DNA from 3 places in the Streptomyces sp. NPDC026659 genome. Region 3 is predicted to be linked to each of the others. Evidence: riboswitches for the same ligand, from Rfam matches in the RefSeq annotation. Region 3 holds a riboswitch; each other region holds the start of a gene.
The links. Region 3 has a riboswitch for cyclic di-AMP ahead of AB0E91_RS22990 (C40 family peptidase). Riboswitches for the same ligand answer to the same signal wherever they lie in the genome.
Positions count from the first base shown of each region.

Region 1 (10,171 bases), on a different contig from region 3:
GCCTCCCTCGGCGCGGCCGACGCCAAGGACGCCGTGGCCAAGGCGTCCGCGCTCGGGATGAAGGCGGGCAGCGCGATCTACCTGGACATGGAGCCGTACGACACGGCGAACAAGGCGTGCAACGACGCCGTGCTCACCTATGTGCGCTCCTTCGACAAGGGCCTGCGCGCCAAGATCTACCGCGCGGGCTACTACGGCTTCACCAGCTCCAGCGCCAAGGCGATCGCCACCGCGACCGACAAGACCGACCTGCCGGGCAACCTCTGGTACGCGCTGTGGGACCAGAAGAACACCACCACGACCGACTGGCCCTGGGGCGCGAAGCAGTTCACCGACCACAGCCGGGCCCACCAGTTCATGGTGAACAGCAAGGAGACGCGCGGCGGCGTCACGCTCACCGTGGACCGCGACGCCTGGGACGCGCCGGTGGCCATCACCGGCTGACACCCCCGCCGGAGTGACGCGGCGGTGCCCGAACTCGTGGTGAATCGTTGGTCCGATGGGTTGGCCGGAGCAGATCGGCTGCCTACCATCGATCACCGCAAGACCTTGTGCACCGCCGCACAAACTCCTCAGGAGGTCCCCTTGCACCGCCGTCGCTCCGCGTTCGTCCTCTCCGCCGCGATCGTCGCCGCGGCCCCCCTCCTCACCGCCTGCGGGAGCGACGCCCACCCGGGCGCGGCGGCGGTCGTCGGCGGGCAGCGCATCACCGTCGCCCAGCTGGAGAGCCGGGTGAACGAGGTGCGCGCGGCGCAGCGGGCCGCGTCGCCCGACGAGACGCAGTACCAGCAGGTCCTCGCCTCCACCGGCAGCCTCACCCGCGACACCCTGCACACCATGGTCCTCGACCAGGTGCTGGCCCGGGCCGCGCACGACGCGGGCGTCACCGTCTCCCGCAAGGAGGTCCAGAAGCTGCGCTCCGGCCTCGAACAGCAGGCGGGCGGCGCCAAGGGCCTGGAGGCGGCCTGGCTCCAGAAGTACGGCATCGCCCCCGAGCGCCTCGACGACAACCTCCGCCTCCAGATCGAGGCCCAGAAGCTGGCCGCCAAGCTCGGCACCGACACCACCCAGCCCGCCTTCTGGAAGACCCTGTCCGAGGCGTCGAAGCAGCTGCGCATCGACGTCAACCCGCGCTACGGCACCTGGGACGCGAACAAGAGCAGCCGGGTGGACGTCAGGACGCCGTGGCTGCGGGACGCGTCGGCGACGCAGTCGGCCTAGCCTGCCGGGCGAGCCGGGCGAGCCGGGCGGCCTGGACGGCCTGGGCGGCCCGGCGTCGCGCGGCGGCTGCGGTGGTGGCCGCGGTCCTACGATCACAGGAGCTCCCGGCCCCTGTGGACAACTCGCGACGCCCTTCCGCACCGTGGGTTACGTTCGGATCGTGAACGCAACCAGCACCGAAGCCGCCCCCGGCCGCATCGTCCTGCTCACCACCAGCCACCGTGTCGCGCCCGGCCTGCTGTCCTGGCCCGCCTGGCAGGCCCTGCACGCCGCGGACGCCGTGCTGTGCGCCGACGGCGCGCACCCGCAGGTGCCGTATCTGCGGGAGGCCGGGATAGCGGTGTCGGAGGCGGCCCCGACCGCCGGGGAGCTGGTCGACGCCTGCGCGGGCGGCCGCACGGTGGTGGTCGTGGCCACGGGTGAGGGCGAGCCCGCCCTCACCGACGGGCTGGCCCGCCTGGCCGGTTCCGGCCGGACGCGGATGCCCGACCTGGAGCTGCTGCCCGCCTCCTACGACCTGCCGGGCGCCCGGCTCCTCGACCTCGTGCAGGTCATGGACCGCATCCGCGCCGAGTGCCCCTGGTCCTCCCGGCAGACCCACGAGGGCCTGGCCAAGTACGGCATCGAGGAGGCGTACGAACTCGTCGAGGCGATCGAGGCGGGCGACCGCGAGGAGCTGCGGGAGGAGCTGGGCGACGTGCTGCTCCAGGTCGTCTTCCACTCCCGCATCGCCGCCGAGGACCCGGACGCCCCGTTCGACATCGACGACGTCGCCGGGGGCATCGTCACCAAGCTCATCCACCGCCATCCGCACGTCTTCGGCGACGAGACGGCCGAGACCCCGGAGGACGTCAAGAAGCACTGGCTGCGCACCAAGGCCGAGGAGAAGCGGCGCACCTCGGTGACCGAGGGAGTCCCGCTCGGCCAGCCCGGCCTCGCCCTCGCCGCCAAGCTCGCCTCCCGCGCCCGCACCGCCCACCTGGACGTCCCCCTTCCCCAGGGCGACGGCATCGGCTACGAACTCCTGGCCCTGGCCGCCCGCGCCGAGTCCGAGGGGGTCGACCCCGAGACGGCACTGAGAGCGGCCGCACGGGTCTACCGGGATGCGATACGTACGGCGGAGGAGAACGGTTCAGGCGCCGCCTAGCGAGAGCCCGGCCGGAGCCTGGCCGGGTGTCCCTCCCCGCCCCCGGGATACCGTCGACCTGTGACCGATCAGCCCTCCTCCGACCGTCCCGGCGAGCCCGCCCCCGACCTCTTCACCTGGGAGTTCGCCACCGACCCCTACCCCGCCTACGCCTGGCTGCGCGAGCACGCGCCCGTGCACCGGACCAGGCTGCCCAGCGGGGTGGAGGCCTGGCTGGTCACGCGGTACGCCGATGCCCGGCAGGCGCTCGCCGACGCGCGGCTCAGCAAGAACCCGGCGCATCACGACGAGCCCGCGCACGCCAAGGGGAAGACCGGCATCCCCGGCGAGCGCAAGGCGGACCTGATGACGCACCTGCTGAACATCGACCCGCCGGACCACACCCGGCTGCGCCGGCTGGTCAGCAAGGCGTTCACCCCGCGCCGGGTGGCCGAGTTCGCACCCCGGGTGCAGCAGCTGACGGACGACCTCATCGGGGCGTTCGCCGCGAAGGGTTCCGCCGACCTCATCCACGACTTCGCCTTCCCGCTGCCCATCTACGCCATCTGCGACCTGCTCGGCGTCCCCCGCGAGGACCAGGACGACTTCCGGGACTGGGCGGGCATGATGATCCGTCACGGCGGCGGCCCCCGGGGCGGTGTCGCGCGGTCGGTCAAGAAGATGCGCGGCTATCTGGCCGAGCTGATCCACCGCAAGCGGGCCGCGCTGCCCGCCGAACCCGCCCCCGGCGAGGACCTGATCTCGGGCCTCATCCGCGCCTCGGACCACGGTGAGCACCTCACCGAGAACGAGGCCGCGGCCATGGCGTTCATCCTGCTGTTCGCCGGGTTCGAGACCACCGTCAACCTCATCGGCAACGGCACCTTCGCCCTGCTCACCCACCCGGAGGAGCGCGCCCGACTCCAGCGCTCCCTGGCCGCCGGGGAGACCGGCCTGCTCCAGACCGGCGTGGAGGAACTCCTGCGCTACGACGGCCCGGTGGAGCTGGCCACCTGGCGGTTCGCCACCGAGCCGCTCACCCTCGGCGGGCAGGAGATCGCCGCCGGAGACCCGGTGCTGGTGGTGCTGGCGGCGGCGGACCGCGACCCCGCGCGGTTCCCCGACCCCGACGTGCTGGACCTCGGCCGCGCCGACAACCAGCACCTCGGATACGGCCACGGCATCCACTACTGCCTGGGCGCCCCGCTCGCCCGCCTGGAGGGACAAGCCGCGCTGGCCACCCTCTTCACCCGCCTGCCCGACCTGAGACTCGCCGTCGAACCGGCCGAACTGCGCTGGCGGGGCGGGCTCATCATGCGGGGACTGCGCACGCTCCCGGTGGAGTTCACCCCGGTCGGGCAGGCGCACGAGTGAGTGGACCGGATGCGAGGTCCATCACCTGTACCCACGGAACGCGCACCGGCAAACAGGAACATGACGGACACTCAACGATGTGATCTTCACGTGATCTGTGCGGCATGAACTTGTGACAAGCGATCGTCTGCCTATACGTTCACCCATCAGTGTGGCGCCGAGCACCACTCGCCACGCCGTACTGCTGTCGTACGAAAGGCCCCCGTATGCTCTCCGGGAACGGTCGTCACCGTCGCCCCCGCCAGGCTCCGGCGCTCCTCGTCGCGGCCGGTGTGACCACCTCCGCCATCGCGATCCCGCTCCTCGGCGCGGCGAGCGCCCACGCGGCCGACGGCACCACCTGGGACAAGGTGGCCGAGTGTGAAAGCGGCGGCTCCTGGAGCGCCAACACCGGCAACGGCTACTACGGCGGCCTCCAGATCTCGCAGGACGACTGGGACAAGTTCGGCGGCAGCCAGTACGCGGCCACCGCCGACCTGGCCAGCCGCTCCCAGCAGATCTCCGTCGCCGAGAAGATCCTCGCCGAGCAGGGCACCACCCACTGGGCGACCTGCGCCCTGACGGCCGGTCTGACCTCCGACTCCGCCTCGCTGAACGTGGACACGGGCGTCGCGGACACCGCGTCCCCGAGCGCCGGTTCCTCCGACGGCAAGGACACCGCCTCGCCGTCCGCATCGGATTCCGCCGGTAAGTCCGACTCGTCCGAGTCGGCCAAGCCCTCGGACTCGCCCTCCGCTTCGGCCTCGGCCGGCTCCTCCGCCGACCCGTCGGCCAAGCCGTCCGACGACAAGGGCAAGGACAAGGACGCGGACGCCAAGGGCTCCGGCCAGGACAAGGGCGCCAAGTCCGGCGCCTCCACCGCGGTCGACGACCCGGGCACCTCCGGCGACTACTCCGTCCCGGCCTCCGAGGCGTCGGACGACGCCTGGCAGGACGGCGGCTCCTGGAGCCTCGTCGACACCGGCTCGCTCTCCGGCGGCGGCCGCCACCGCGGCGGCACCGCGGACGAGGACGTGACAGGTGGTCAGAAGGCGGACAACGCCGGGCGGCACGCCCTGCCCTCCGCGACCACATACACCATCCACGAGGGCGACACGCTGGAGTCCATCGCCGACTCCCTTGGTGTCGACGGCGGCTGGCAGGCGCTCTACTCCGCGAACAAGAAGGTCGTCGGCGGCGACCCGGACGCCCTTGTCCTTGGTCAGACGCTCAAGGTGCCCGGCGGGACGGACGGCAAGTAGCCCGATTCGGGACGGGATTGACGTCCCTCTTCTGGCTGTATGTCCGAATTGGTGAAAGTGTGGGATGAGTCTCAGAGGCCCTGATCGTCTTTGAAATTCCCCTGTGTCCCTGTCTACGGTCGGTCCGCTCGTCACCACGAGCCCCGATGACCGGAACGCCGAATCCTGCCAGCGGTCACCCGGGAACAGTCGACGCGTCAAGCGCCGCCGGCAGGAGCGGGGGAACCAAGGTAAGTGCCCGGCCCGGTGGCTGACACCGGGACGGGCTTGGGGTGAAGCCACCCCCTCCACGACGGGGAGGGTGGCCGGGCAACTCAACCGGCCCGAACCCGACAGCTCACCTCGCAGGCGTCGGTGAGGGGATCGATCCATGCTGTTTTCCAGCAAGGGCACGCACCGTCGCCCGGCCAAGGCCGTCCGCACCCTCGCGCTCGCCGGTGTCGCCGGCGCCGCGATCGCCGGTCCGCTGATGGCGGCCGGCAACGCCTCCGCCGCCACCGCCTCCGAGTGGGACGCCGTCGCCCAGTGCGAGTCCGGCGGCAACTGGGCCATCAATACCGGCAACGGCTACTACGGCGGCCTCCAGTTCTCCGCCGCCACCTGGGCGGCGTACGGCGGCGCGCAGTACGCCGCCACGGCCGACAAGGCCACCAAGGACCAGCAGATCACCATCGCCGAGAAGGTCCTCGCCGCCCAGGGCAAGGGTGCCTGGCCGGTCTGCGGCACGGGCCTGTCCAGCACGCCGTACAGCTCCGCGGCCGCGAGCACCCCGTCCACCACCACCCCGTCCACCACGGCGAAGACCGCCACGGACACCGCCAAGGCCACGGCGGACGCCGCCGCGCGCACCACCGCCCCCCAGACCGCCTCGCGCTCCGCGAGCCGTCCGGCCGCGACCGTCACCACCCCGACCGGCCAGAAGGTCAAGAAGGGTGACGGCGAGTACAAGGTCGTCAAGGGCGACACGCTCAGCACCATCGCCACGAAGCACCACGTCAAGGGCGGCTGGAAGAAGCTGTTCGACCTCAACAAGGACATCGTCCAGAAGGCCGACCTCATCTACCCGGGCCAGCTGCTGCACCTGAAGTAGCGGCCCCGCGCCGCCCGCTCGAAGGGCGGCGCCCCCGCACCCGCTCACCCGCGCCGCCCCACGCACACGGCCGCGGTGAGCCCCCTCCCCCCCCACCGGTCCCCGCCCCGGCGCGTGTTCCCCCGTACGCGCCGGAGCGGGGTTCCGCGGCTCCGCGGGCCGCCCCGGGGGTCCGTACGCGCAGCCCCCCGCACCACGGCCCTGGCCAGACCCCCCGAACCCCCTTTGTTCCGGGCGTGAACAATGAGTACGGTCTCCCTGTCCACGGGACGGTCGGTCGACGGCCGACACCCCGGGGACGGTTAGGCTCTAGTCGCAAGGCAGTGCCGCAAGGCACACCGCCCCGCACATCTCAGCGTCACATCCAAGAAGGAGATGCTCGTGCCGTCCATCGACGTCGTCGTAGCCCGGGAAATCCTGGACTCCCGAGGCAACCCCACGGTCGAGGTCGAGGTCGGCCTCGACGACGGCAGCACGGGTCGTGCCGCCGTTCCGTCCGGTGCCTCCACCGGTGCCTTCGAGGCCATCGAGCTCCGTGACGGCGACCCCAACCGCTACCAGGGCAAGGGTGTCGAGAAGGCCGTCCTCGCCGTCATCGAGCAGATCGGCCCGGAGCTGGTCGGCTACGACGCCACCGAGCAGCGCCTGATCGACCAGGCCATGTTCGACCTGGACGCCACCGACAACAAGGGCTCGCTCGGCGCCAACGCCATCCTCGGCGTCTCCCTCGCCGTCGCCCACGCCGCCTCCGAGGCCAGCGACCTCCCGCTGTTCCGCTACCTGGGCGGCCCGAACGCGCACCTGCTGCCCGTTCCGATGATGAACATCCTGAACGGCGGCTCGCACGCCGACTCCAACGTGGACATCCAGGAGTTCATGATCGCGCCGATCGGCGCGGAGTCCTTCTCCGAGGCCGTCCGCTGGGGCGCCGAGGTCTACCACACCCTCAAGAAGGTCCTGAAGCGCAAGGGCCTGGCCACCGGCCTCGGCGACGAGGGCGGCTTCGCCCCGAACCTCGGCTCCAACCGCGAGGCCCTCGACCTCATCCTCGAGGCCATCACGGAGGCCGGCTACGTCCCCGGCGAGCAGGTCGCCCTGGCGCTCGACGTCGCCGCGTCCGAGTTCTACAAGGACGGCAAGTACCTCTTCGAGGGCAAGGAGCGCTCCGCCGCCGAGATGACGGAGTACTACGAGGAGCTGGTGGCGGCCTACCCGCTGGTCTCCATCGAGGACCCGCTGTTCGAGGACGACTGGGCCGGCTGGAAGGTCCTCACCGACCGCCTCGGCGACAAGGTGCAGATCGTCGGTGACGACCTGTTCGTCACCAACCCCGAGCGCCTGGCCCGCGGCATCGAGGAGGGCATCGCCAACGCCCTGCTGGTCAAGGTCAACCAGATCGGCTCGCTGACCGAGACCCTGGACGCCGTCGAGATGGCCCAGCGCAACGGCTACAAGTGCATGATGTCCCACCGCTCCGGTGAGACCGAGGACGTCACGATCGCCGACCTCGCCGTCGCCACCAACTGCGGCCAGATCAAGACCGGCGCCCCGGCCCGCTCCGAGCGCGTCGCCAAGTACAACCAGCTCCTGCGCATCGAGGAGATCCTCGACGACGCCGCGGTCTACGCCGGCCGCAGCGCGTTCCCGCGCTTCAAGGGCTGAGCATCTTCGTAAGGGCTCAGCTCTCCAGCTAGGGCTGAGTCCGCGCGGGAGTCCGCTCCCGCCAGTCGTCCTACGTCCCCGGACCCGGTCCCGTACCGTGTCCGGGGACGTACGCGTGAACGGGAGGCGGGGAAGATGGCCACGAGGGACCGGGACCGTTTCTCCACCACGACCAGGCTCAGGCTGCTCGGCGAGCAGACGGCGGCCCGCGTCTACCGCTCCCAGACCAAGCGCCAGGCCCGCCGCTCCCGGCTCACCGGCCGCGCCGCCCTGCTCGCCCTGGTGCTGTGCTCGCTGATCGTCGCGCTCGCCTATCCGATGCGCCAGTACGTCTCCCAGCGCGCGGAGATCGCCGACCTCCAGCGCCGCCAGGAGCAGGCCCGCGCACGCGTCGAGGAACTGCGCGACACCAAGGCGCGCTGGCAGGACGACGCCTACGCCGAACAGCAGATCCGGCGCAGGCTGCACTACGTGATGCCCGGCGAGACCGGGTACGTGGTCATCGACCCGGGCGCGGCCAGGCAGTCCCGCGCCGACAAGGGGGCCGCCCACCGGCCCTGGTACGCGAACGTCTGGGACGGCGTCGACAAGGCCGACGCCTCCGACCAGTGACCGGCATCCGCCGGTGACCCACAGAAAGCCACTCTGGAAGCAGTCATGGAAACGCCCCCGCCGCCCACTCCGCGCACCGAGCCCACCGAAGCCGACGTGGAGGCATTCAAGCAGCAGCTCGGCCGCCCGCCGCGCGGTCTGCGGGCCATCGCCCACCGCTGCCCCTGCGGACAGCCGGACGTCGTGGAGACGGCCCCCCGGCTGCCCGACGGCACCCCCTTCCCGACGACGTACTACCTGACGTGCCCGCGCGCCGCCTCGGCGATCGGCACGCTGGAGGCGAACGGCGTCATGAAGGAGATGACCGAGCGGCTGAAGACCGACCCGGAGCTGGCCGCCGCCTACCGCGCCGCGCACGAGGACTACATCCGGCGCCGCGACGAGATCGAGGTCCTCGCGGGCTTCCCCAGCGCGGGCGGTATGCCCGACCGGGTCAAGTGCCTGCACGTCCTCGTGGCCCACTCGCTGGCCGCGGGCCCCGGGGTGAACCCCCTGGGCGACGAGGCCCTCGCGATGCTGCCCGAGTGGTGGGCGAAGGGCCCGTGCGTGACGCCGGAGGGCGGCGCGTGCGGTGCGGCCGTCCAGGAGACGGGCTCTCAGAAGCCGGGCTCTCAGGAGACGGCCGAGGAACCCGCACGGTCCGCCGACGGCTTCACCCGTGTCGCCGCCGTCGACTGCGGCACCAACTCCATCCGCCTGCTCGTCGCCGACGTGAACCCGGAGACGGGCGAGCTGCGCGAGCTGGACCGCCGCATGACCATCGTCCGCCTCGGCCAGGGCGTCGACCGCACCGGCCGGCTGGCTCCCGAGGCGCTGGAGCGGACCTTCGCCGCGTGCCGCGAGTACGCCGGGGTCATCCGCGAACTCGGCGCCGAGAAGGTGCGGTTCGTGGCGACCTCCGCCTCCCGCGACGCGGAGAACCGGGACGAGTTCACGCGCGGTGTGGTGGACATCCTCGGTGTCGAGCCCGAGGTCATCTCCGGTGACCAGGAGGCCGAGTTCTCCTTCACCGGCGCCACCAAGGAGCTGACCGGCGGCGACGGCTTCGACCGGCCCTACCTGGTGGTGGACATCGGCGGCGGCTCCACCGAGTTCGTCGTCGGCGAGGACCATGTGCGGGCCGCGCGCTCCGTGGACGTGGGCTGCGTGCGCATGACCGAGCGCCATCTGGTCGAGGACGGCAAGGTCACCGACCCGCCCACGCCCGAGCAGGTCGCCGCCATGCGGGCCGACATCGAGGCCGCCCTCGACCTCGCCGAGCAGACCGTCCCGCTGCGCGAGGCGCGCACCCTGGTCGGCCTCGCCGGTTCGGTCACCACCGTGTCCGCGATCGACCAGGAGCTGCCGGAGTACGACTCCGCGCGCATCCACCACTCCCGCATGACGCGCGGCCGCGTCCGCCAGATCACCGAGTGGCTGCTCTCCTCCACCCACGCCGAGCGCGCCGAGGTCCCCTCGATGCACCCGGGCCGTGTCGACGTGATCGGCGCGGGCGCGCTGGTCCTGCTCGCCCTCATGGAGCGCACCGGCGCCGAGGAGGTCGTCGTCAGCGAGCACGACATCCTCGACGGCATCGCCTGGTCCCTGGCGTAGCGCTCGGGAACCGCTGTCCGTACGGCCTTGCGGAGAAGGCTCGTTACCGCCTGGTAGCGAGCGGCTGAGCAGGCCGTACGACGGATGAGCAGGGTCGCGGGGTGGCCGACACGCCGCTTCGCGACCCTTCTCCGGAAACCTTCGTGAAGTTCTTCACAAGGAATTCGACCCCCGGGGGCAACGCAAGGGGCCGCATTGACCCATTCGGGGGCTCAACGGCCCTTTGAGGGTGCTCACGAGAGCGTTGCGCGG
Region 1 covers NZ_JBEZXY010000005.1:80,955-91,125, reverse strand. The annotation lists gene AB0E91_RS14575 (glycoside hydrolase domain-containing protein) at 1-444, shown strand, start outside; gene AB0E91_RS14570 (SurA N-terminal domain-containing protein) at 586-1,221, shown strand; gene AB0E91_RS14565 (nucleoside triphosphate pyrophosphohydrolase) at 1,382-2,368, shown strand; gene AB0E91_RS14560 (cytochrome P450) at 2,429-3,721, shown strand; gene AB0E91_RS14555 (transglycosylase family protein) at 3,928-4,962, shown strand; cyclic di-AMP (ydaO/yuaA leader) riboswitch at 5,155-5,328, shown strand; gene AB0E91_RS14550 (transglycosylase family protein) at 5,333-6,052, shown strand; gene eno (phosphopyruvate hydratase) at 6,428-7,714, shown strand; gene AB0E91_RS14540 (septum formation initiator family protein) at 7,850-8,326, shown strand; partial or broken gene AB0E91_RS14535 (DUF501 domain-containing protein) at 8,372-8,824, shown strand; gene AB0E91_RS14530 (Ppx/GppA phosphatase family protein) at 9,017-9,919, shown strand.
Region 1: it holds a riboswitch for cyclic di-AMP, as region 3 does, so the genes downstream of both, AB0E91_RS14550 (transglycosylase family protein) here and AB0E91_RS22990 (C40 family peptidase) in region 3, are expected to answer to the same signal.

Region 2 (10,171 bases), on a different contig from region 3:
GCAGCAGCCAGTCGTGGTGGGCGCGGGCGTGGCCGCGTTCATGGGTGAGGACCGCGTCCAGCTGGTGGTCGGTGAGCCGGTGCAGCGCCCCGGTGGTCACGACCAGGCGGGGCGGATGCCCGGGCAGCCACCAGGCGTCCGGGTACTCGTCCTCCAGGACCAGCAGCGGCCCGCGCCCCGAGGGCAGCCCGGCGGGCAGCTCCGGGGCCCGCTCGTCCAGATGCGCCCGGGTCACCCCGCGCCGCCGCCGCACCTCGGTCAGCTCGCGGGCCAGCATGGCCGTGGTCCAGGCGGCCCCGGAGGCCAGCAGCACCGTGAGCACGGCGGCCCACGGCGGCGCGGCCGAGAGGTCGTACGCGGCGGTGACGGCCGGCGGGGCGGGCGCGAACACATGGTCGCGGACGGTGTGGAAGACGGCCGCCGCGCCCAGCACCAGCGCGGTCAGACAGCACAGCAGCACGGTGGCGACCAGGCACTGCCACACCCACAGCGCCACCACGGGCTCCCGGTCGGGCCACGCGGCCCGGACGAGCGCGCGGGGCGCGGGCAGCGCGGCCGTCAGCGCGACGGCGCTCAGCAGGAGCAGGCAGACGGTCATGCCGGGGCTCCGGTTCCTGGTGGCCGAGGGGTGCGGGGCGGTGGTGCGTGTTACGCCAGTATGACGCGCGGTGGGCCGTCCGTCAGTCGTCCTCGGGGCCGAACGGGGAAGCGGAACAGCCCGGTTGGGACTTGCGCGCCACCGTCCCGGACCCGGCTCCCCCGGCCGTCCTCACCGCCCCGCGCTCAACTCCCCACGATCCGCCCGCTCACCTCGCCCAGCCCGACCCGGGCCCCGTCCGCCCCCGGCGCCCACGCCGACAGCGTCACCACGTCGCCGTCCTCCAGGAACGCCCGCTTCCCGTCCGGGAGTTCCAGTGGATCGCGGCCGTTCCAGGTCAGCTCAAGCAGCGAACCCCGCTGGTTCTCGGCGGGCCCGCTCACCGTGCCGGAGGCGTAGAGGTCGCCCGTGCGCAGGGAGGCGCCGTTGACCGTGAGGTGGGCGAGCTGCTGGGCGGCGGTCCAGTACATGGTGGAGAAGGGGGGCTCGGAGACGACCTGGCCGTTGATGGCGACGGAGATGCGGAGGTCGTAGCCGCCGGGGCCGGTGCCGGAGTCGTCGAGGTAGGGGAGGAGGGGGTGCGTGCGCTCGGGCGGGGTCACGCGCGCGTGCTCCAGGGCCGCCAGCGGGGTGATCCACGCCGACACCGAGGTCGCGAAGGACTTGCCGAGGAAGGGGCCGAGGGGGACGTACTCCCAGGCCTGGATGTCGCGCGCGGACCAGTCGTTGAGGAGGCAGAGCCCGAAGACGTGCTCGCGGAAGCCGGTCAGCGGCACCGGGGTGCCCTGCGCGGAGGGCGTGCCGACCACGAAGCCGACCTCCGCCTCGATGTCCAGCCGTACGGAGGGGCCGAAGACGGGCTCGGGGTCGCCGGGACCCTTGCGCTGTCCGGAGGGCCGTACGACATCCGTGCCGGAGACCACGACCGTGCCCGCGCGGCCGTGGTAACCGATGGGCAGGTGCTTCCAGTTGGGGGTGAGCGAGTCGGCGGCGTCGGGGCGGAAGATGCGGCCGACGTTGCGGGCGTGGTTCTCCGAGGCGTAGAAGTCGACGTAATCGGCCACCTCGAAGGGGAGGTGAAGGCCGACCTCCGCCAGGGGGTGGAGATGGGGTTCCACAGTGGCGCCGTAGGCGGGGTCGGTGACCCAGGTGGTCAGGGCGGTGCGCACCCGCGACCACGCCTCCGGCCCGGCGGCGAGCAGCGGGTTCAGCGTGGGCCGCGCGAGCAGGTCCGCGTCCGGGGAGCCGAGCTCCCTGGCGACCGCGCCCGCGTCGAGCACCCGGTCGCCGAGCCGGACCCCGACCCTCCGTTCGGCACTGCCGGAGGGCGAGAACACGCCATAGGGAAGGTTGTGCGGACCGAAGGGGTCGCCCTCGGGGACGTCGAAGGGGGGCATGGGTGCCGCCTCACTCTCATCCGGACCGTGCCTGGTGTGGCCATCCATGTGGTCGGCCCACACGTTATGGCCGGAACAGCTGTATTGGCAGCACTGTGAGGCGCGTTGACGAGCGGTTCCGTGGCGGTTTCGGGCGGCCGCCGTGGGGTTGTCCGCCCCATGTCTAAAGAGTTCGCAATGTCCGAATAGCTCTTGTCGGAGGGAACTGTTCCGGCTTAGCGTCCATGGGGGACACGGGCGGGGTGGGTCCGGTCCAAAGGGGGGACACGTGGGGGGACGACCCGTGGCCGGAAGCCGCGTCGGGGCGCCGGTCCAGGCGGACCGTGAAGTGCCGGGTCTCATAGTCAAGTTCGGCGGCTATCCGCTGCATCACGGCGGGGTCGGCGCGATCCGGAGTCTCGGCAGGCTGGGCGTGCCGATGTACGCGATCACCGAGGACGCCTACACCCCGGCCGCCGCGTCCCGTTATCTGAAGCGCGCCTTCGTCTGGCCGACGACGGGGGCCGAGGAGCCGGAGCATTTGGTCGAGGGGCTGCTGCGGATCGGCCGCCGGATCGGGCGCCCCACGGTCCTGATCCCGACCGACGAAGAGGCCGCCGTCCTCATCGCGGAGCACCAGGACGCGCTGGCCGGGCCGTTCCTCTTCCCGCGCGTGGACCCCGCGCTGCCGCGCCGCCTGGCCAGCAAGCAGGGGCTGCACGAGCTGTGCCGGGAGCACGGGATCGCGACTCCGGTGACGGTGTTCCCGCGTTCGTACGCCGAGATAGCCGAGTTCGCCGAGCGGGCCCGCTTCCCGGTGGTGGCCAAGAACCGCGAGGCGTTCGTCAGGCGCAGCCGGCCCGCCGTGGGCGGCACCACCCGGATCGCCACCCGCGCGGGGCTGCTCGACCTCGCCCGCGACTGGGGCGAGGACCCCGGCGTCATCCTCCAGGAGTATCTGCCGAGGGAGTCCGCCGAGGACTGGATCGTGCACGCCTGCTTCGACGCCGACGCGGGCCCGCTCGCCCTCTTCACCGGGGTCAAGGTGCGCTCCTGGCCGCCGCACGCGGGGATGACGGCGCACGCGTACGTCGTGGACAACCCCGAACTCGCCGACCTCGCGGCGCGGTTCATCAAGGAGATCGGCTTCAGCGGGGTCATCGACCTCGACCTGCGCTTCGACCGGCGCGACGGGCAGTACAAACTCCTGGACTTCAACCCCCGGATGGGCGCCCAGTTCCGGCTCTTCGAGAGCGAGTCCGGCATCGACGTCGTACGCGCCCTGCATCTGAACCTCACCGGGCGGCCCGTCCCCGAGGGCGCGCAGCGCTCCGGGAACCGGTACGTGGTGGAGAACATCGACCTGCCCGCGCTCCTCGCCTACCGCCGCAGCGGCTACACCACGCCGCACGCCCCGGCGCGGGCGAGCGGCACCGAACTGGCGTGGCTCGCGGCGGACGACCCGATGCCGTTCCTGACCATGATGGCCCGCTTCGTGCGTCCGGGCGCGAAGCACCTCTACGCGCTGTGGCGGACCAACCGCCGCGGCGGCACCGCCTGATCCCCGCAAGGGAATGACGCGGGCACCACGAAGGCAAGGCGCAGCGGCAAGCGAAGCGGCAGAGCCACGGGAGTGGCGTGAACGCGTCCTGGGAGGGACTTCGTGATTCGACCGGTTGCAGTCGTCGGGGCGGGGCCGTTCGGCCTGTCCACCGCGGCCCATCTGCGGGCGCGGGGGCTGCCCGTCCGCGTCTTCGGCGACCCCATGGTGAGCTGGCGCGACCACATGCCCGAGGGGATGCTGCTGAAGTCGACGCCCGCCGCCTCCAGCCTGGACTGCCCGCAGCCGGGGCACACCCTCGCGGACTACTGCGACGCGGCCGGGATCCGGCGGCTGGTCACCGACGAGGACATCATCCCGGTCGAGACCTTCACCGCCTACGGCGAGTGGTTCCAGCGCAAGCTGGTGCCCGGTCTGGAGCAGGTGCGGGTGGTCTCCGTCGAGCGGGCGCGGGGGAGCGGCGACTTCGAGCTGAAGCTGGACTCGGGGGAGGCGTTCCAGGCCCGCGCGGTGGTGGTCGCGACCGGCCTGTCCGGGCTCGCCCATCTGCCGCCCGAGCTGGCGGGCGCCGCGTCCGAGGGCTCCGGCCCCGCCGCCCCCGTCTCGCACGTCTACGAGCACCACGACCTCGGCCGCTTCTCGGGCAAGGAGCTGATCGTCGTCGGCGCGGGCCAGTCCGCGCTGGAGACGGCGGCGCTCGCCGCGGAGGCGGGCGCCCAGGTGCGGGTGGTCTCGCGCGGCCGGGGCCGGGTGGCCTTCGGCGCCCCGCCCTGGGAGCAGCCGCGCTTCCGGCCGGAGTCGCCGTTCGGCCGCGCCTGGTCCCTGTGGGCGCTCAGCTACCACGCCGACCCCTACCGCTTCCTCCCCGACCCCGTCCGCCACCACCTGGTCCGCCGGGTCCTCGGCCCGCTCGGCGCGTGGTGGCTGCGCGACCGCTTCGAGGGAAAGGTCCAGGTCGAGGAGGTCCAGCGCGTCGTGTCCGCCGAGGTGTCGGACGGCGCACCGGTCCTGAAGGTCCTCACCCACGGCGGCCGCGCCGAACGGCTGACGGCCGACCACGTCATCGCCGCCACCGGCTACCGCGTCGACCTCGCCGCCATGGACTTCCTCGGCCCCGGCCTCCGCACCCGCCTCGCCACCACCCGAGGCACCCCCCGCCTCGGCCCCGGCTACGTCTCCTCGCTCCCCGGCCTCTACTTCACCGGCCTCCCGGCGGCCTCGTCCTACGGCCCGGTCATGCGCTTCGTCTGCGGCACGGAGTTCGCGTCGCCACGCCTGGCGAAGCATCTGGCGGCGGCACACGGGTGAGGGGCGCGGGGGCGCGGGCGCGGCCTTCACCACCCGGGCTGCCCCCGGCCGCACCGGACCGCGTCCCCGGCCCCCGCCGACCGCACCCGGCGACATCCCGCACCCGACCGCGTCGCGGCTGCCTCCGGGTCACGTCCTGGCCGCGCATGGCGGCCCGGTGGGCCGCGACTCGGCCGCGTTCCGGTGGCAGCCGGGTTGCCCCCGGCAGGGGGGGCCGCACCGGGCAGCTGCCCGGCAGTCCCCCGGCCGCGCCCAGGCATCCCGCACTTGATCCCGTCGCGGCACCCCCTGGCTCCGCCTCGGTCGTGGTCCGGCGGCAGCTCGGGTTGCCGCACGGCGGTGCCATGGTCGTACGCGTTCGCCTTCCAGCGGCCCCGGCCGTAGCGGCCTCCCGGCAGGCGCCTGGGGCGCGCCTCGGTCAGACCTCGACTGCCCCTGGCCGTACTCCGCCCCCCCGGGCGCCCCGCGCCGCCACCGGCCGGCCGGGGTCAACTCCCGTACCCCGCCGGTGAGTCGGAGACCACCCGCGTCCGTATTCTCTGATCATGGCCGCACCTCCCCTTCCCGCACTCATCGCCACCGACCTGGACGGGACGCTGCTGCGCGGTGATGACACCGTCTCCGTGCGGTCCCGGGCCGCTCTCGCGGGGGCGGCCCGGGCCGGGGCGCGGCATCTGGTGGTGACCGGGCGGCCGGCGCCGCGGGTGCGGCCGCTGCTGGAGTCGCTGGGGTGTACCGGGCTCGCGGTGTGCGGGCAGGGGGCGCAGGTGTACGACGCGGGGAGCGGGAGCCTGCTGTGGTCGGTGCGGCTGGACCGGGAGCTGGCCGAGACGGCGCTCGGGAAGATCGAGGCCGAGGTCGGGCAGGTGTACGCGGCCGTCGACCAGGACGGGGTGGACGGCCTCACCCTCATCGAGCCCGGCTATCTGATGCCCCACCCCACGCTGCCCGCCGTACGGGTGGACCGGCGGGACGACCTCTGGCGTGAGCCCATCAGCAAGGTGCTGCTGCGCCACCCCGGCCTGTCCGACGACGAGCTGGCCGAGACCGCCCGCTCGGTCGTCGGCTCGCTGGCCACGGTCACGATGTCCGGGCCCGGTACCGTCGAGCTCCAGCCGTGCGGCATCACCAAGGCCACCGGACTCGCCCTGGCCGCCGAGCACCTGGGCCTCGGCCGCGCGGACACGATCGCCTTCGGCGACATGCCGAACGACATCCCCATGTTCCAGTGGGCCGCCCACGGCGTGGCCATGGCCAACGCCCACCGTGAACTGCTCGCCGTGGCGGACGAGATCACCCTCTCCAACGAGGACGACGGCATCGCGGTGGTCCTGGAGAGGGTGTACGGCGTCTGAGAGGACAACGGGCGGGGCGCCCGTAGGTGAGTCACCTACGGGCGCCCCGCCCCGGGAACGTGCCGGTCTCTACGGCCTAGTACGGGCCGTTGACGTTGTCGATGGAGCCGTAACGGTGCCAGGCGTAGTTGCAGGCGGCCGTGATGTTCGCGACCGGGTCGTACGGGTCGAGGGAGGTGCCCGCCACGTGGTACGCGGTGAAGGTCGGGTCGATGACCTGGAGCAGGCCCTTGGACGGGGTGCCGTTGACGGCGTTGATGTCCCAGTTGTTGATGGCGAGCGGGTTCCCCGAGGACTCGCGCATCACGTTGCGGTGAATGCCGTTGTAGGTGCCCGGGATGCCCTTCTGGGCCATGATCGCGAGGGACTCGCGGATCCAGCCGTCGAGGTTGTTCGCATACCCGGCCGGGGTCTTCACGGCGGCCGAAGCGGTGGCCGGAGCGGCGGAGGCGCTGGTGGCACCGATGAACGGCAGCGCGAGCACGGCGGCACCGGTACCGGTGACGGCGAGCGTACGGACGATGCGCTTGGCGCGGGCACGGCGCGGCTGAGCGGCAGCAGACATGACACGTTCCTCTCCGGCGCCTGCGAGGTGAGCTGTCGGGTTCGGGCGGGGAGGTGCCCGGCCGCTCACATCCGTGTCCGTGGGACACGAAGTCGCGGCTTCACCCCGAGCCGTTGCCGGGTCGACGCGCGTCAATCAACGCGCGTCGACCCGTCCCGGCGGCCTACCTGGTTCCCCCGCTCCTGCCGTACGAAATGAGTTCGTCGAGTGGGTGTGTCGGGCCCGGCAGGATTCGGCGTCGCCCGACGGGCCGGAACGTATGCGAGAGCAGATGTCCGGAACAAGTGCCGGATTCACACAAAGCAATGGTTGATCTTGACTTGCCCCAATTGAGGTACTTGATCCTTTGCGCCCGTCAACGCTCAACTGCCCCATGAACCAAGGTGAGGTGGGTAGTCGGGGCCTGTCGGCCGCCATCGGGCGTCCGGTGACCCAACTCACGAAACCGCAAAATACGCAAAGTCAGACATGGGCGATTAGGTGGATTTGATCCGTCTGTGGGTATTAGGGAGTGTCGGTCCGGTCGGATGCGGAACCTCTGGGGTGGTCCCGTTCGTTGGGGGAAGTGACCCCCTCCGCATGGGGGGCGGAGGGGCGCCCTGTCGGCGCGCCGTCCGACGACAGCAGGCACATCGTCCTGTTAAGTCGATGAATGTCCGACCATGTCCGCCAAAGCAGAAGACGACCGCTGTGACCCGATACCTCCCGTGGTGGACCGGTGGGTGATAGCGGTGATGGAAACGCGACCGGATACGCTGATCCGAGTGATGGCAGCGACCTATCGACAAACCGTGTAGTCGCCAGCAGACACCAGCAGACAGGAGACCCCTCGTGACCGTCGGCGAGCCGTTCGGGCTGAGCGTGCGGGACCAGGCACTGGAAGCCGATGTCCAGGCCGGATTGACGGCTGTCGAGGAGGGCCTGCTAGAGGCCACCAAGAGCGAGGTCCCCTTCATCACCGGAGCCGCGCAGCACCTCGTGCGGGCCGGCGGCAAGCGGTTCCGTCCCCTGCTCGTGCTCCTCGCCGCCCAGTTCGGCGACAAGTACGCCCCGGGCATCGTCCCCTCCGCCGTCGTCGTGGAGCTGACCCACCTGGCCACGCTCTACCACGACGACGTCATGGACGAGGCGGCCGTGCGCCGCGGCGTGGACAGCGCCAACACCCGCTGGGGCAACTCGGTCGCGGTCCTCACCGGAGACTTCCTCTTCGCCCGCGCGACGCAGATACTGGCCGACCTCGGCCCGGAGGCCGTCCGCGTCCAGGCCCTCGCCTTCGAGCGGCTGGTCACCGGCCAGATAATGGAGACCGCGGGTCCCATGGACGGCCGCGACCCGGTCGAGCACTACCTCGACGTGCTCTCCGGCAAGACGGGCTCCCTGGTCGCCGTCTCGTGCCGGTTCGGCGCGATGATGTCCGGCGCCGACGAGACCGTGGTGGACGTGCTCACCCAGTACGGCGAGCGCCTCGGCGTCGCCTTCCAGCTGTGCGACGACGTCCTCGACATCGCCTCCGAGACCCGGGAGTCCGGCAAGACCCCGGGCACCGACCTGCGCGAGGGCATCCCCACGATGCCCGTGCTCCGGCTGCGCGAGCGCGCCGCCCGGCTCGGCGAGGCCGAGGACGTCGCGCTGTGCGAGCTGCTCGACTCCGACCTCACCGACGACGCCCGGCACGCCGAGGCGCTGGCCGCGCTGCGTACGCACCCCGCCCTGGAGCAGGCCCGCCGCGACGCCGTGCGGTACGCGGAGGAGGCCCGCGCCGCGCTGGCCCCCCTCAAGGAGTGCAAGGCCAAGGCGGCCCTGCTCGAACTGTGCGACGCGGTGGTGCACCGCACCGGCTGACCGGGCAGACGTACGACAGGGGGCGGTGCCGCCCGTACGACCCCTACGGGTCGGGCGGGAGACACCGCCCCCTGCGTCATACCGCAGGTGTACGCCGAGTTGGCTCCGTGGACTGACGTGTTCACGCGGCTGATTTGGTCTGATGGTGACCACGGAAACCACCACTCCTCACCGATTCGGGTGAGAATGGCGGCTGGGTGGACCATAACGAGGGGCAGCCGCCGCCGACCACGGAGGTAAGGCACACATGGCACCGTACGCATCCGACGACACCAGGGGCACCGCAGCGGACGAGAACCCGCGCGCCGGCCGTCGCAAGGCCGTCCGGTACGTCGTTCCGGTCGCGGTGACGGGGGTGGCCGCGGCCACGATCGGCCTGGTCCCGGCACTCGCCAGCACCGGTGACCCCGATCTGCCGAAGATCAGCGCACAGCAGCTCGTGGAGAAGATCGCGAGCTCGGACGTCCAGCAGCTGTCCGGCACGGTGAAGATCAGCACCGACCTCGGCCTGCCCGACCTGGGCGGCCTGGAGAGCAGCCTGGGCTCCGGCAACGGCGGCCACGACGGCTCCTCGGCCGACCCGAGCAGCAAGCTCACCGAGCTGGTCTCCGGCACCCACACCCTGCGCGTGGCCGCCGACGGCCCGGACAGGCAGAAGCTCTCGCTGCGCGAGCGCGGCGCGGAGTACAGCCTGATCCACAACGGCAAGGACGTGTGGGGCTACGACAGCGGCAGCAACGAGGTCTTCCACGGCACCGCCGAGCAGCACGAGCAGGGCAAGGAGCGCAAGGAGGAGCGGCAGGGCACTCCCGGGGACTTCGCCAAGGAAGCCCTCAAGGCGGTGGACGACACCACCTCCGTCACCGTGGCCGGCACCGAGCGGGTCGCCGGGCGCGACGCCTACAAGCTGCAGATCAAGCCCAAGCAGCAGGGCAGCACGGTCGGCGCGGTCACCATCGCGGTGGACGCGAAGACGGGCATGCCGCTGAAGTTCACGCTCACCGCGAAGAGCGGCGGCAAGCCCGTCGTCGACACAGGCTTCACCCAGGTCTCCTTCGCCAAGCCGTCGGCCTCCACCTTCGACTTCACCCCGCCCAAGGGCGCGAAGGTCACCGAGGAGAAGGACTCCGGCAAGGAGGAGCACGGCCAGGGGCTGCGCGAGCTGTTCGGCGGGGCGCCCCAGGGCGGCGACGTCATCGGCAAGGGCTGGACCAGCATCGCCACCTTCGACACCGGCGCCGAGGGCGGTATGCCCTCCGGCTCGGCGGGCGGCTTCCTCGGCTCGCTCGGCGACCAGGTCACCGGCGACTTCGGCAAGGGCACGGTGTTCTCCACCCGCCTGGTCAACGCCCTGATCACCGACGACGGCAAGGTCTACGCGGGCGCGGTCACCAAGCAGACCCTGCTGAAGACGGCCAACGCCGAGCACTGATCCGGCGGGGCGGGGCCGCTTTTCGCGGAGGACGAGGATGAGTGAGGAGCCGATGAACGAGCCGTCCTCCGCGGAAGGGCCCGGGAGATCCGAGGCCGGTTCCCCGGCCGGGCCCGACGCCGGTCCGGTGATCG
Region 2 covers NZ_JBEZXY010000002.1:789,798-799,968, reverse strand. The annotation lists gene AB0E91_RS08325 (M56 family metallopeptidase) at 1-598, opposite strand, end outside; gene fahA (fumarylacetoacetase) at 784-1,995, opposite strand; gene AB0E91_RS08315 (ATP-grasp domain-containing protein) at 2,279-3,535, shown strand; gene AB0E91_RS08310 (FAD-dependent oxidoreductase) at 3,638-4,843, shown strand; gene AB0E91_RS08305 (HAD family hydrolase) at 5,389-6,198, shown strand; gene AB0E91_RS08300 (transglycosylase SLT domain-containing protein) at 6,275-6,763, opposite strand; cyclic di-AMP (ydaO/yuaA leader) riboswitch at 6,766-6,979, opposite strand; gene AB0E91_RS08295 (polyprenyl synthetase family protein) at 7,595-8,605, shown strand; gene AB0E91_RS08290 (sigma-E factor regulatory protein RseB domain-containing protein) at 8,853-10,037, shown strand; gene AB0E91_RS08285 (ABC transporter ATP-binding protein) at 10,090-10,171, shown strand, end outside.
Region 2: it holds a riboswitch for cyclic di-AMP, as region 3 does, so the genes downstream of both, AB0E91_RS08300 (transglycosylase SLT domain-containing protein) here and AB0E91_RS22990 (C40 family peptidase) in region 3, are expected to answer to the same signal.

Region 3 (10,171 bases):
GGCGCCGCCCGAAATGGGCCCGGGATTCCCCGGTGGACGCCGTGATGCCCGTGGAGCCACCTCTCCCCTGAACTCCCGTCGCACTGAATGGACATGACCGTCCGTCGGGCGAGCACAGCGCCCCGTACGTCCTGTACATTTTTTACAGAAGCGAGGGCCATCACGGCCCGCTCGTCAGGAGGGGTACGCCCATGTCCCGTTCGTCCGCCCGATATGTCCTGCCCGAGTTCACCGAGCGCTCCGGGACGGGGCAGCTGCGCACGCTCGATCCGTACTCCAAGCTGTTCGAGGGGCGGATCGTGTTTCTGGGGACTCCGCTGGACGACACCGCGTCGACCGATGTGATCGGTCAGCTGATGCAGCTCGAACACACCGCGCCGGACCGGGACATCACCCTGTACCTCAACAGCCCGGGCGGCTCGTTCCACGCCATGACCGCCGTGTACGACACGATGCGGTACGTCTCCTGCGACGTGGCGACCTACTGCCTCGGCCAGGTCGCCTCCGCCTCGGCGGTGCTGCTCGCGGCGGGGACACCGGGGAAGCGGTTCGTGCTGCCCGGGGCCCGGGTCGTGCTGGAGCAGCCCGCGCTGCACGAGCCCGCGCACGGGCAGCCGAGCGATCTGTTCATCCAGGCCGAAGAGCTGGTGCGCACCAGGGCCCTGATGGAAGAGATCCTCGTCCGCCACACCGGTCGGGACGCCGAGCGCGTGCACGCCGATCTGGAACGGCAGCTGGTGCTGGACGCGCGGGACGCCGTCGCGTACGGACTCGCGGACGAGGTCGTGCAGAGCCGCACCTCCGGCGCCCGGTGAGCGCGCCGTGCTGCCGGACCTTCCACCGCTGCCCGCGCTGACCCGCGCCGAGGGCGAGCTGATCGACCGTTACCTGGAGACGGCCGAGCTGCTCGGCCGGATCAACCCCGCCCGGGAGGAGGACACGTACCGCGGTCTGCGGGCCGCGCAGGCCCTCGTGCGCAAGGCGACAGAGCTGAGGGACGCGCTCACGCTGATGCACCAGCGGGGCGAGACGGAGCTGCACGGGAGCACGCTGACACGCGCGCTGCGCCTGCTGGACGGCGAACGCCGCACCGCGCGGGTCGTGCTTCCGCCGGACGACGGGAAGTGACCCGACGCGCCGGAATACCACTGACCTTCCACGAGCCCGGCACACCCCTCGACCCCACCCCCGCCACGCTCCCGCCCGACCACGACACCCCGCCCGGACGCCCGGCACCCCCACCGGACCCCGCGCGTCGAGCACTCCCCCACTCGGGGAGCCGAAACGGGCCGAACGTGGTACCGCCGACCGGTGTATCTCCGGGCCCGTTTCCGCGCCCTCCGAGTTGCGCGGCGCACGCGTGACCGTGCCGTGAGGGGCCCTCGCGCCCCAGGTCCGGGGCTACGCACGGGGGCTGACGGAAGTTCGGGAACGGGACTGTCCACCCGATCGGGCGAGTGGTGAGTAACGCCACAAACCGCCGATTCCATTGGGATTTTCCGGCAGTAGTAAGTGAAGATCCCTGTCTGACGACAAGCCCCCGCCACAGCGGCGGGGCGGTCCGGGCGGACGCCGAGTCCTGCCGCCGCCCGGATGACCGGTCGACAGGAGTGCATCGGCAGGAGTGGAGGACCCGAGCAAGACGGGTCGCCGGCACGGACGTTCGCGAACAGCGGGCGGTCGTACCGAGTGGCCCTTGGGGTGAAGCCGTGGCGACACGGCCGGGCAACTTCGCCAGCCCGAATCCGACAGGTCATCCTTCACAGGCGGCTGACGAAGGGTTGCGCATGACTGCGCTCAATCGTGTCCCGTCGCTGATGGCCCGGGCCGGAACGGCTTCGGCCCTCACTCTTGCCGCCGTGGGCGGCTCGATCGCGGTGCCGGGGCTGGCCACGGAGGCCTCCGCCGCGACCACCGCGACGAAGGCGCTCCAGATCGCCGCGTCCAAGAAGGGCGCTCCGTACAGCTACGGGGCCACCGGACCGCGCCGGTTCGACTGCTCGGGGCTGACGCTCTACTCGTTCAAGAAGGCGGGCAAGAAGCTGCCCCGCACCGCCGCCCAGCAGTACAACAAGACGCACCACATCTCGGCCGGCCACCGCAAGGCCGGCGACCTGGTGTTCTTCCACTCGGGGTCCAGCGTCTACCACGTCGGGATCTACGCCGGGAAGGGCAAGATCTGGCACGCCCCGAAGACCGGGGACGTGGTGCGCCTGCAGAAGATCTGGACCAAGAGCGTCTGGTACGGCCGGGTGAACTGACCCGGCGTGAGCGCCGCCGCGGTCCCCGGAGCGGGGCCGCGGCTACGGTTCCTGACGCGCCGCCGCCGTCAGGGGCCCGGCCGGCGCCGTCCAGGGCAGCTCGACGGCGACCGTCTTGCCGCCCTCGCGGGTGGAACGGACCCGGAGTCTGCCGCCGCACTCGGCGGTCAGGCACCGGATGATGACCATCCCCCGCCCGTTGTCCTGCTGCACGGCCGCGGGCAGCCGTCTGGGAAAGCGCGGGTGGCTGTCCGTCACGCCGATGCGCAGCCACTCGTCCCGCACCAGGACGAGGTCCACGGTGAACGTGGGCGACTGCCCGAAGGTGTGCTGCACGGCGTTGGTCGCCAGCTCCGAGACGATGAGCCGTACGGTGTCGGCCGCCTCGGTGTCCGACGGCAGACCCCACTCCGCCAGGACGCGGAGTACGTAGGAGCGGGCCGTGGCGACCGAGGCGGGCTCGCTCGGCAAAGTGACGGAAGCTTCCAGATGGTCTGCCATGGCAACGTCGTCCCTTTCCACGCCGGGCGGTCAGCCTGCCACCACCGGACCGGCCGGGGGTACCAACCCCCGATATATGCACATATCTATCGCCCGATGCGGTGAACTCTGCGACGCGAGAACGGATTTGGGGTTCCCGACGCGCTCCGGCGCACGCCCGGCTCACTCCCGTCCGCGTCGGACCTGCGGCCGCGTCTCGCCGATCACCCTCACAGCGTGCGCGATCTCCTCGCCGCTCAGGTCCGCCCGCGCCGTCAGCCGCAGCCGTGAAATCCCGTCCGGCACCGAGGGCGGCCGGAAGCACCCCACGGCGAGCCCGGCCGTACGGCAGCGGGCCGCCCACTCGACGGCGTCGGACGCGGAGGGGGCGCGTACGGAGACCACGGCGGCGTCGGGACGTACCGCGTTCAGGCCCTCGGCGGTCAGGCGCGTGTGCAGCTCGGCGGCGACCGTACGGGCCCGGGCGGCTCGTTCGGGCTCGCGGCGCAGCAGCCGCAGCGCGGCGAGGGCGGCGCCGACGGAGGCGGGGGCGAGACCGGTGTCGAAGATGAAGGTACGGGCCGTGTTCACGAGGTGGGCGATGACCCGCTCCGGGCCGAGCACCACGCCGCCCTGGCTGCCGAGCGACTTGGAGAGGGTCGCGGTGGCCACCACGTCGTCGGCGCCCGCAAGCCCGGCAGCGTGCGGGGCACCCCGGCCGCCGTCGCCCAGGACACCGAGGCCGTGGGCGTCGTCCACCACCAGGCCCGCGCCGTGCGCCCGGCACGCGGCCGCGAGCGCGCCGAGCGGGGCCGCGTCGCCGTCCACGGAGAACACCGTGTCGGAGACGGCGACGGCGGCTCCCCGGTGGGTGCCGAGCACTTTGTCCACGGCCTCGGGGTCAGCGTGCGGGACGACCTGGGTGGTGCCCCGGGCGAGCCGGCAGCCGTCGATGAGCGAGGCGTGGTTGCCCGCGTCGGAGACGATCAGCGAGCCGTGCGGGGCGAGCGCGGTGACGGCGGCGAGGTTGGCGGCGTACCCGGAGGAGAAGACCAGGGCGGCCTCGAAGCCGCAGAAGTCGGCGAGTTCGCGCTCCAGTTCGGTGTGCAGCTCGGTGGTGCCGGTGACCAGCCGGGAGCCGGTGGAACCGCCGCCCCAGGCACGGGCGGCACGCGCGGCGCCCTCGGTGGTCCCGGGGTGGCGGGCGAGGCCCAGGTAGTCGTTGCTCGCGAGGTCCAGGAGCGGGGAGTGGGACGGACGGGGGCGCAGGGTGCGTACCAGTCCGGCGCGGCGGCGGGCCCCGGCCTCCTCGTCGATCCAGCCGAACGCCATGGGTCCTCCGGTGCTTTTGTAGGTAGCGGACAGACACTAGCGGTCCGTGTCGCCGCCCATGATGTGGCAATACCCACACTCCGAACGGCTTCTGTTGTGTGAAGTCTCCTTGGCCCGGGGCGGTGCCGTAGGACAGGATCGGGCCCCATGGACCTCCTGAACACGCTGGTGGACAAGGGACTTCGGCGCGAGTCGCCGACGCGGGCCGAGGCGCTCGCCGTGCTGGCCACCACCGACGACGAACTGCTCGACGTGGTGGCCGCGGCCGGCAAGGTGCGCCGGCACTGGTTCGGGCGGCGGGTGAAACTCAACTATCTGGTCAACCTCAAGTCGGGCCTGTGCCCGGAGGACTGCTCCTACTGCTCGCAGCGGCTCGGCTCGACGGCGGGCATCCTCAAGTACAGCTGGCTGAAGCCGGACCAGGCGTCCGAGGCGGCCGCGGCGGGGCTCGCCGGGGGCGCCAAGCGGGTGTGCCTGGTGGCGTCCGGGCGCGGGCCGACGGACCGGGACGTGGACCGGGTCTCGGAGACCATCAAGGCGATCAAGGACCAGAACGAGGGCGTGGAGGTGTGCGCCTGTCTGGGTCTGCTCTCCGACGGCCAGGCGGAGCGGCTGCGCGCGGCGGGCGCCGACGCCTACAACCACAACCTCAACACCTCCGAGGCGACCTACGGCGACATCACCACCACCCACACGTACGCCGACCGGGTGGACACGGTGCACAAGGCGCACGCGGCCGGGCTGTCCGCCTGCTCGGGGCTGATCGCGGGCATGGGCGAGAGCGACGCGGATCTGGTGGACGTGGTGTTCGCGCTGCGCGAGCTGGACCCGGACTCCGTTCCGGTGAACTTCCTGATCCCGTTCGAGGGCACCCCGCTGGCCAAGGAGTGGAACCTCACCCCGCAGCGCTGTCTGCGCATCCTCGCCATGGTCCGCTTCGTCTGCCCGGACGTGGAGGTGCGCATCGCGGGCGGCCGCGAGGTCCATCTGCGCACGCTCCAGCCGCTCGCGCTGCACCTCGCCAACTCGATCTTCCTCGGCGACTACCTCACCAGCGAGGGCCAGGCGGGCAGGGCCGACCTGGAGATGATCGCGGACGCCGGGTTCGAGGTGGAGGGCGCCGACGAGGTCACGCTGCCGGAGCACCGGGTGGCGGGCGGGGGCGGGTGCGGGTCGGGTGCCGCCGGGGAAGGTGGCTGCGGTTCGCACGGTGTGTGCGGTACGGCGGACTCCGCACCGGCGAAGGCCCCGGCGCAGGCGACCGCCCCGGACGAGACGGAGACCCCGGCCGACACCAAGCCCGCCGCCGACGCGCCCCGTACCGACCTCGTCGCCGTACGCCGCCGTGGCGCCGGAACGGACCTCGCGCCCAATGCCTGACCTCGTGCCCGACCTCATGCCCGACCTCGACACGGCCGGGCTGCTCGACCTCGACCGGCGGCACGTGTGGCACCCGTACGGCCCGATGCCCGGCCGCGCCGAACCGCTCGTCGTGGAGTCGGCGAGCGGGGTCCGGCTGCGACTGGCCGACGGCGGCGGCGAGTTGGTCGACGGGATGTCGTCCTGGTGGTCCGCGATCCACGGTTACCGGCACCCGGTGCTGGACGCGGCGGCACGGGAGCAGCTGGGCCGGATGAGCCATGTGATGTTCGGCGGGCTCACGCACGAGCCCGCCGTACGACTGGCGAAGCTCCTTGTCGACATGTCCCCCGAGGGCCTTGAGCACGTCTTCCTCGCGGACTCCGGCTCGGTGTCCGTCGAGGTCGCCGTGAAGATGTGCCTCCAGTACTGGCGCTCGCTCGGCCGCCCGGCCAAGCGGCGGCTGCTGACCTGGCGCGGCGGCTACCACGGCGACACCTGGCACCCGATGTCGGTGTGCGACCCCGAGGGCGGGATGCACGGGCTCTGGTCCGGGGCGCTGCCCCGCCAGGTGTTCGCGGACGCGCCGCCCGCCGCGTACGAGGAGACGTACGCCGACCATCTGCGGACCCTGATCGAGCGGCACGCGGACGAACTGGCCGCCGTGATCGTGGAGCCGGTGGTACAGGGCGCGGGCGGGATGCGGTTCCACTCCCCCGCGTATCTTCGGGTGCTGCGCGAGGCGTGCGACGCGCACGGCGTGCTGCTGGTGTTCGACGAGATCGCCACCGGGTTCGGCCGCACGGGTGCGCTGTTCGCGGCGGATCACGCGGGGGTGACCCCGGATGTGATGTGCGTGGGCAAGGCGCTGACCGGCGGCTATCTGACGATGGCGGCGACGCTGTGCACCGCGCGGGTGGCCGACGGCATCTCGCGCGGCGAGGTGCCGGTGCTCGCGCACGGGCCGACCTTCATGGGCAATCCGCTGGCCGCCCACGTGGCCTGCGCCTCCGTCGGACTGCTGCTCGGCCAGGACTGGCGGGCGGAGGTCAAGCGGATCGAGGCGGGGCTGACGGAGGGCCTGGCGGAGGCGGCGGAGCTGCCCGGCGTACGGGACGTACGTGTGCTCGGCGCCATCGGGGTGGTCCAGCTCGACCACGAGGTGGACATGGCGGCGGCCGGCCGGGCCGCCGTGCGGGAGGGCGTGTGGCTGCGCCCGTTCCGCGATCTGGTCTACACGATGCCGCCGTACGTCACGGACGACGCGGACGTGGCACGGGTCGCGCGCGCGGTGTGCGCCGCCGCGCGGGAGGGATGACATGCCGGTACTGGTGATCACGGGCACGGGCACGGAGGTCGGCAAGACGGTCACGACCGCCGCCGTCGCCGCGACCGCGCTCGCGGCGGGGCGTTCGGTGGCCGTGCTGAAGGCCGCACAGACGGGCGTACGGCCCGGTGAGCACGGGGACGCCGATGAGGTGGCCCGCCTCGCGGGCCCCCTCACGACGGCCGAACTCGCCCGCTATCCCGACCCGTTGGCGCCGGGCACGGCGGCCCGGCGGGCCGGTATGGCTGCGGTGCGGCCGCAGGAGGTGGCCGAGGCGGCGGCCAAGCTGGCCACCGAGCACGATCTGGTGCTGGTGGAGGGCGCGGGCGGGCTGCTCGTACGGTTCGACGCGGCGGGCGGCACGCTGGCGGACGCGGCGGTGCTGCTGGGTGCGCCCGTGCTGGTGGTCGCTCCGGCGGGCCTTGGCACGCTCAACTCCACGGAGCTGACGGCACGTGAACTCAGGTTGCGTCAGCTTGAGTTGATCGGCGTGGTGATCGGCTCCTGGCCGAAGGACCCCGATCTGGCCGCGCGTTGCAATGTGGCCGACCTGCCGGAGGTGGCCGGGGCTCCGCTGCTCGGCGCGATCCCGGCCGGGGCGGGTGCGCTGAAGCCCGTCGACTTCCGTGCAACGGCGCCGAGTTGGCTGTCGGCGCGGCTGGGAGGTGAGTGGGACGCGGGGGCCTTCCGGGAGCGGCAGGCGGCGTTCTAGCGGGCCGGCGTCGCATGGTCGGGCGCGCGCCGGGTTCGTATCCGGCCGCGTGTCCGCGAGGGGGGGACATTCCGCGTGTCCTCGGGAAGAATCGGCGTAGAGGCGGGACCGTTCCTCCGGGAGGCTGCCATGCGACTGTCCTCGACCCGCTCCGGCCGGGCGGCGGGCCCCGACGGCGTCCACCACCCCCTGTTCGCCCGCTGCTGGGCCCACCTCAGCGAGAGCGCGGACACGCGACTGGGCCTGGCCGCGCTGCGGGAGCGGCTGCTCGCGGGGCTTTCCGGGCGGGTGATCGAGATCGGCGCGGGCAACGGGCTGAACTTCGCCCGCTACCCGGCGGCCGTCTCGGAGGTCGTGGCGATCGAACCGGAGCCGCTGCTCAGGCGGTTGGCCCTCCGGGCGGCGCTGCGGGCGGACGTGCCCGTGGACGTCGTACCGGGGACGGCGGAGGCGCTGCCGGTCAAGAGCGAGTCGTTCGACGCGGCCGTGCTGTGCCTGGTGCTGTGCAGTGTGCGGGACGTGCGGCGGGCCCTGGCGGAGGTGCGGCGGGTGCTCAAGCCCGGCGGTGAGGTCCGCTTCCTGGAGCACGGCCGGGGCGGTGGGCGTGTGATGCGGTCGGCCCAGCGCGCCCTGGACCGCACGGTGTGGCCCCACCTGGCCGGCGGCTGCCGGCTGTCCCGAGCCCCGCTGACGGAGCTGCGCGAGGCGGGCTTCACCGTCGGGCCGTACCAGCGGGTGAGCCTCCCGGACCGGGGACCGAAGCTGCCGTGGTCGTACGGGGTCCTGGGGACGGCGCGGCGCCCGGGGCCCGTAACGTAGCGCGGCCCACCCGGAAGGATCAGCGTCCCCGGCTCCCGTGGCGGGCGGTCCGGCGGGCGCTCCCGCGCGGAGAGCCCCTCCGATCTCGCCTGTACCGGCTGCCGTGAAGCGGAGCGGATGTGGGGCGGGTCACACTAGGCTCCCCCTGGGCAGGAAGTCGGGACATCCAGGTGACCGGGAGGCGGTCTTGTTCACATCTGCCGAGGAGAACGTGCCGGGGGCCGAGCCGGGGCGGGGCACCGCGGCCCGGGCGCGCGGGCTGACCAAGGCGTACGGCTCGGGCGAGACCGCCGTGATCGCGTTGGACTCGGTCGACGTGGACATCGCACGCGGCCGCTTCACCGCCGTGATGGGCCCCTCCGGCTCGGGCAAGTCCACGCTGATGCACTGCCTGGCGGGGCTGGACACCGTCTCGGCCGGTCAGGTGTGGCTCGGGGACACCGAGATCACGGGGCTGAAGGACAAGGAGCTGACCCGGCTGCGGCGCGACCGGATCGGGTTCATGTTCCAGTCGTTCAATCTGATCCCGACGCTGAACGCGGCCGAGAACATCACGCTCCCCATGGACATCGCGGGCCGTAAGCCGGACGAGAAGTGGCTGGACCAGGTGATCGACACCCTGGGGTTGCGCGGCCGCCTCAAGCACCGGCCCTCGCAGCTCTCGGGCGGTCAGCAGCAGCGGGTGGCCTGTGCGCGGGCGCTGGCGTCCCAGCCCGAGCTGATCTTCGCCGACGAGCCGACCGGAAACCTGGACTCGCGGGCCGGTCTGGAGGTGCTGGGCTTTCTGCGCAGGGCGGTGGACGAGCTGGGGCAGACCGTCGTGATGGTCACCCACGACCCGGGCGCCGCCGCCCACTCCGACCAGGTGCTCTTCCTGGCCGACGGCAGGATCGTGGACCGGATGGAGCGGCCCACGGCGGACGCGGTGCTGGAGCGGATGAAGGCGTTCGACGTGGTGCGGGGCCGGATCGGCGGCGACGCCGTGGCGCAGGAGGACTGATCCGGTGCTCACGGCGACGCTGAGAAGCTTCCTCGCGCACAAGGGACGCCTCGCGCTGTCCGCGCTGGCCGTGCTGCTGTCCGTGGCGTTCGTCGCGGGCAGCCTGATCTTCTCCGACACGGTGAGCCGGACCTTCGACCGGCTCTTCGCGTCGACGGCGGCCGATGTGACGGTGAGCCCGAAGGAGGACCTGCGCTCCCCGGTGCCGGGCGGCACCGTGCAGACCGTCCCGGCCGCGCTGCGGGACCGGGTGGCGAAGGTGCCCGGGGTGGCGTCGGTCCACGCGGACGTGTCCGTGCAGAACGTCGTGGTGGTCGACAGCCGGAACAAGTCCGTCGGCCCGACGACCGGCGCCCCCACCATCGCCACGTCCTGGTACGTCACCGACCGCAGCCCGGTCGAGCTGACCTCGGGTCACGCCCCGCGCGGCGCGGGCGAGGCGCTGCTCGACGCGGACACCGCGAGCAAGAAGCACGTACGGGCCGGGGACACGCTCACCGTGCAGGCGCAGCCGGGCACCTTCAAGGTCCGGGTCGTCGGCATCGCCACGTTCACCACGACCAACCCCGGCGCGGCCCTGGTGTTCCTGGACCCGGCGGTGGCCGGGCGCGAGCTGCTGGGCTCGGCCGACCGGGCCACCGCCATCTCCGTGGACGCGGCCCCGGGCGTCGACGACAAGGTGCTCAAGAGCCGGGTGGCGACGGCGGTCGGGCCCGGCCGCTACGACCTGAAGACCGCCGGTGAGCAGGCGAAGTCGGCCGCGGCGAACCTCGGCGGCTTCCTCGACGTGATCAAGTACGTGATGCTGGGCTTCGCCGGGATCGCCGTCCTGGTGGGCATCTTCCTCATCGTCAACACCTTCTCGATGCTGATCGCGCAGC
Region 3 covers NZ_JBEZXY010000009.1:105,246-115,416, reverse strand. The annotation lists gene AB0E91_RS23000 (ATP-dependent Clp protease proteolytic subunit) at 192-815, shown strand; gene AB0E91_RS22995 (hypothetical protein) at 823-1,128, shown strand; cyclic di-AMP (ydaO/yuaA leader) riboswitch at 1,561-1,784, shown strand; gene AB0E91_RS22990 (C40 family peptidase) at 1,788-2,261, shown strand; gene AB0E91_RS22985 (ATP-binding protein) at 2,304-2,762, opposite strand; gene AB0E91_RS22980 (8-amino-7-oxononanoate synthase) at 2,925-4,073, opposite strand; gene bioB (biotin synthase BioB) at 4,221-5,453, shown strand; gene AB0E91_RS22970 (adenosylmethionine--8-amino-7-oxononanoate transaminase) at 5,470-6,750, shown strand; gene bioD (dethiobiotin synthase) at 6,752-7,471, shown strand; gene AB0E91_RS22960 (class I SAM-dependent methyltransferase) at 7,601-8,290, shown strand; gene AB0E91_RS22955 (ABC transporter ATP-binding protein) at 8,478-9,290, shown strand; gene AB0E91_RS22950 (ABC transporter permease) at 9,295-10,171, shown strand, end outside.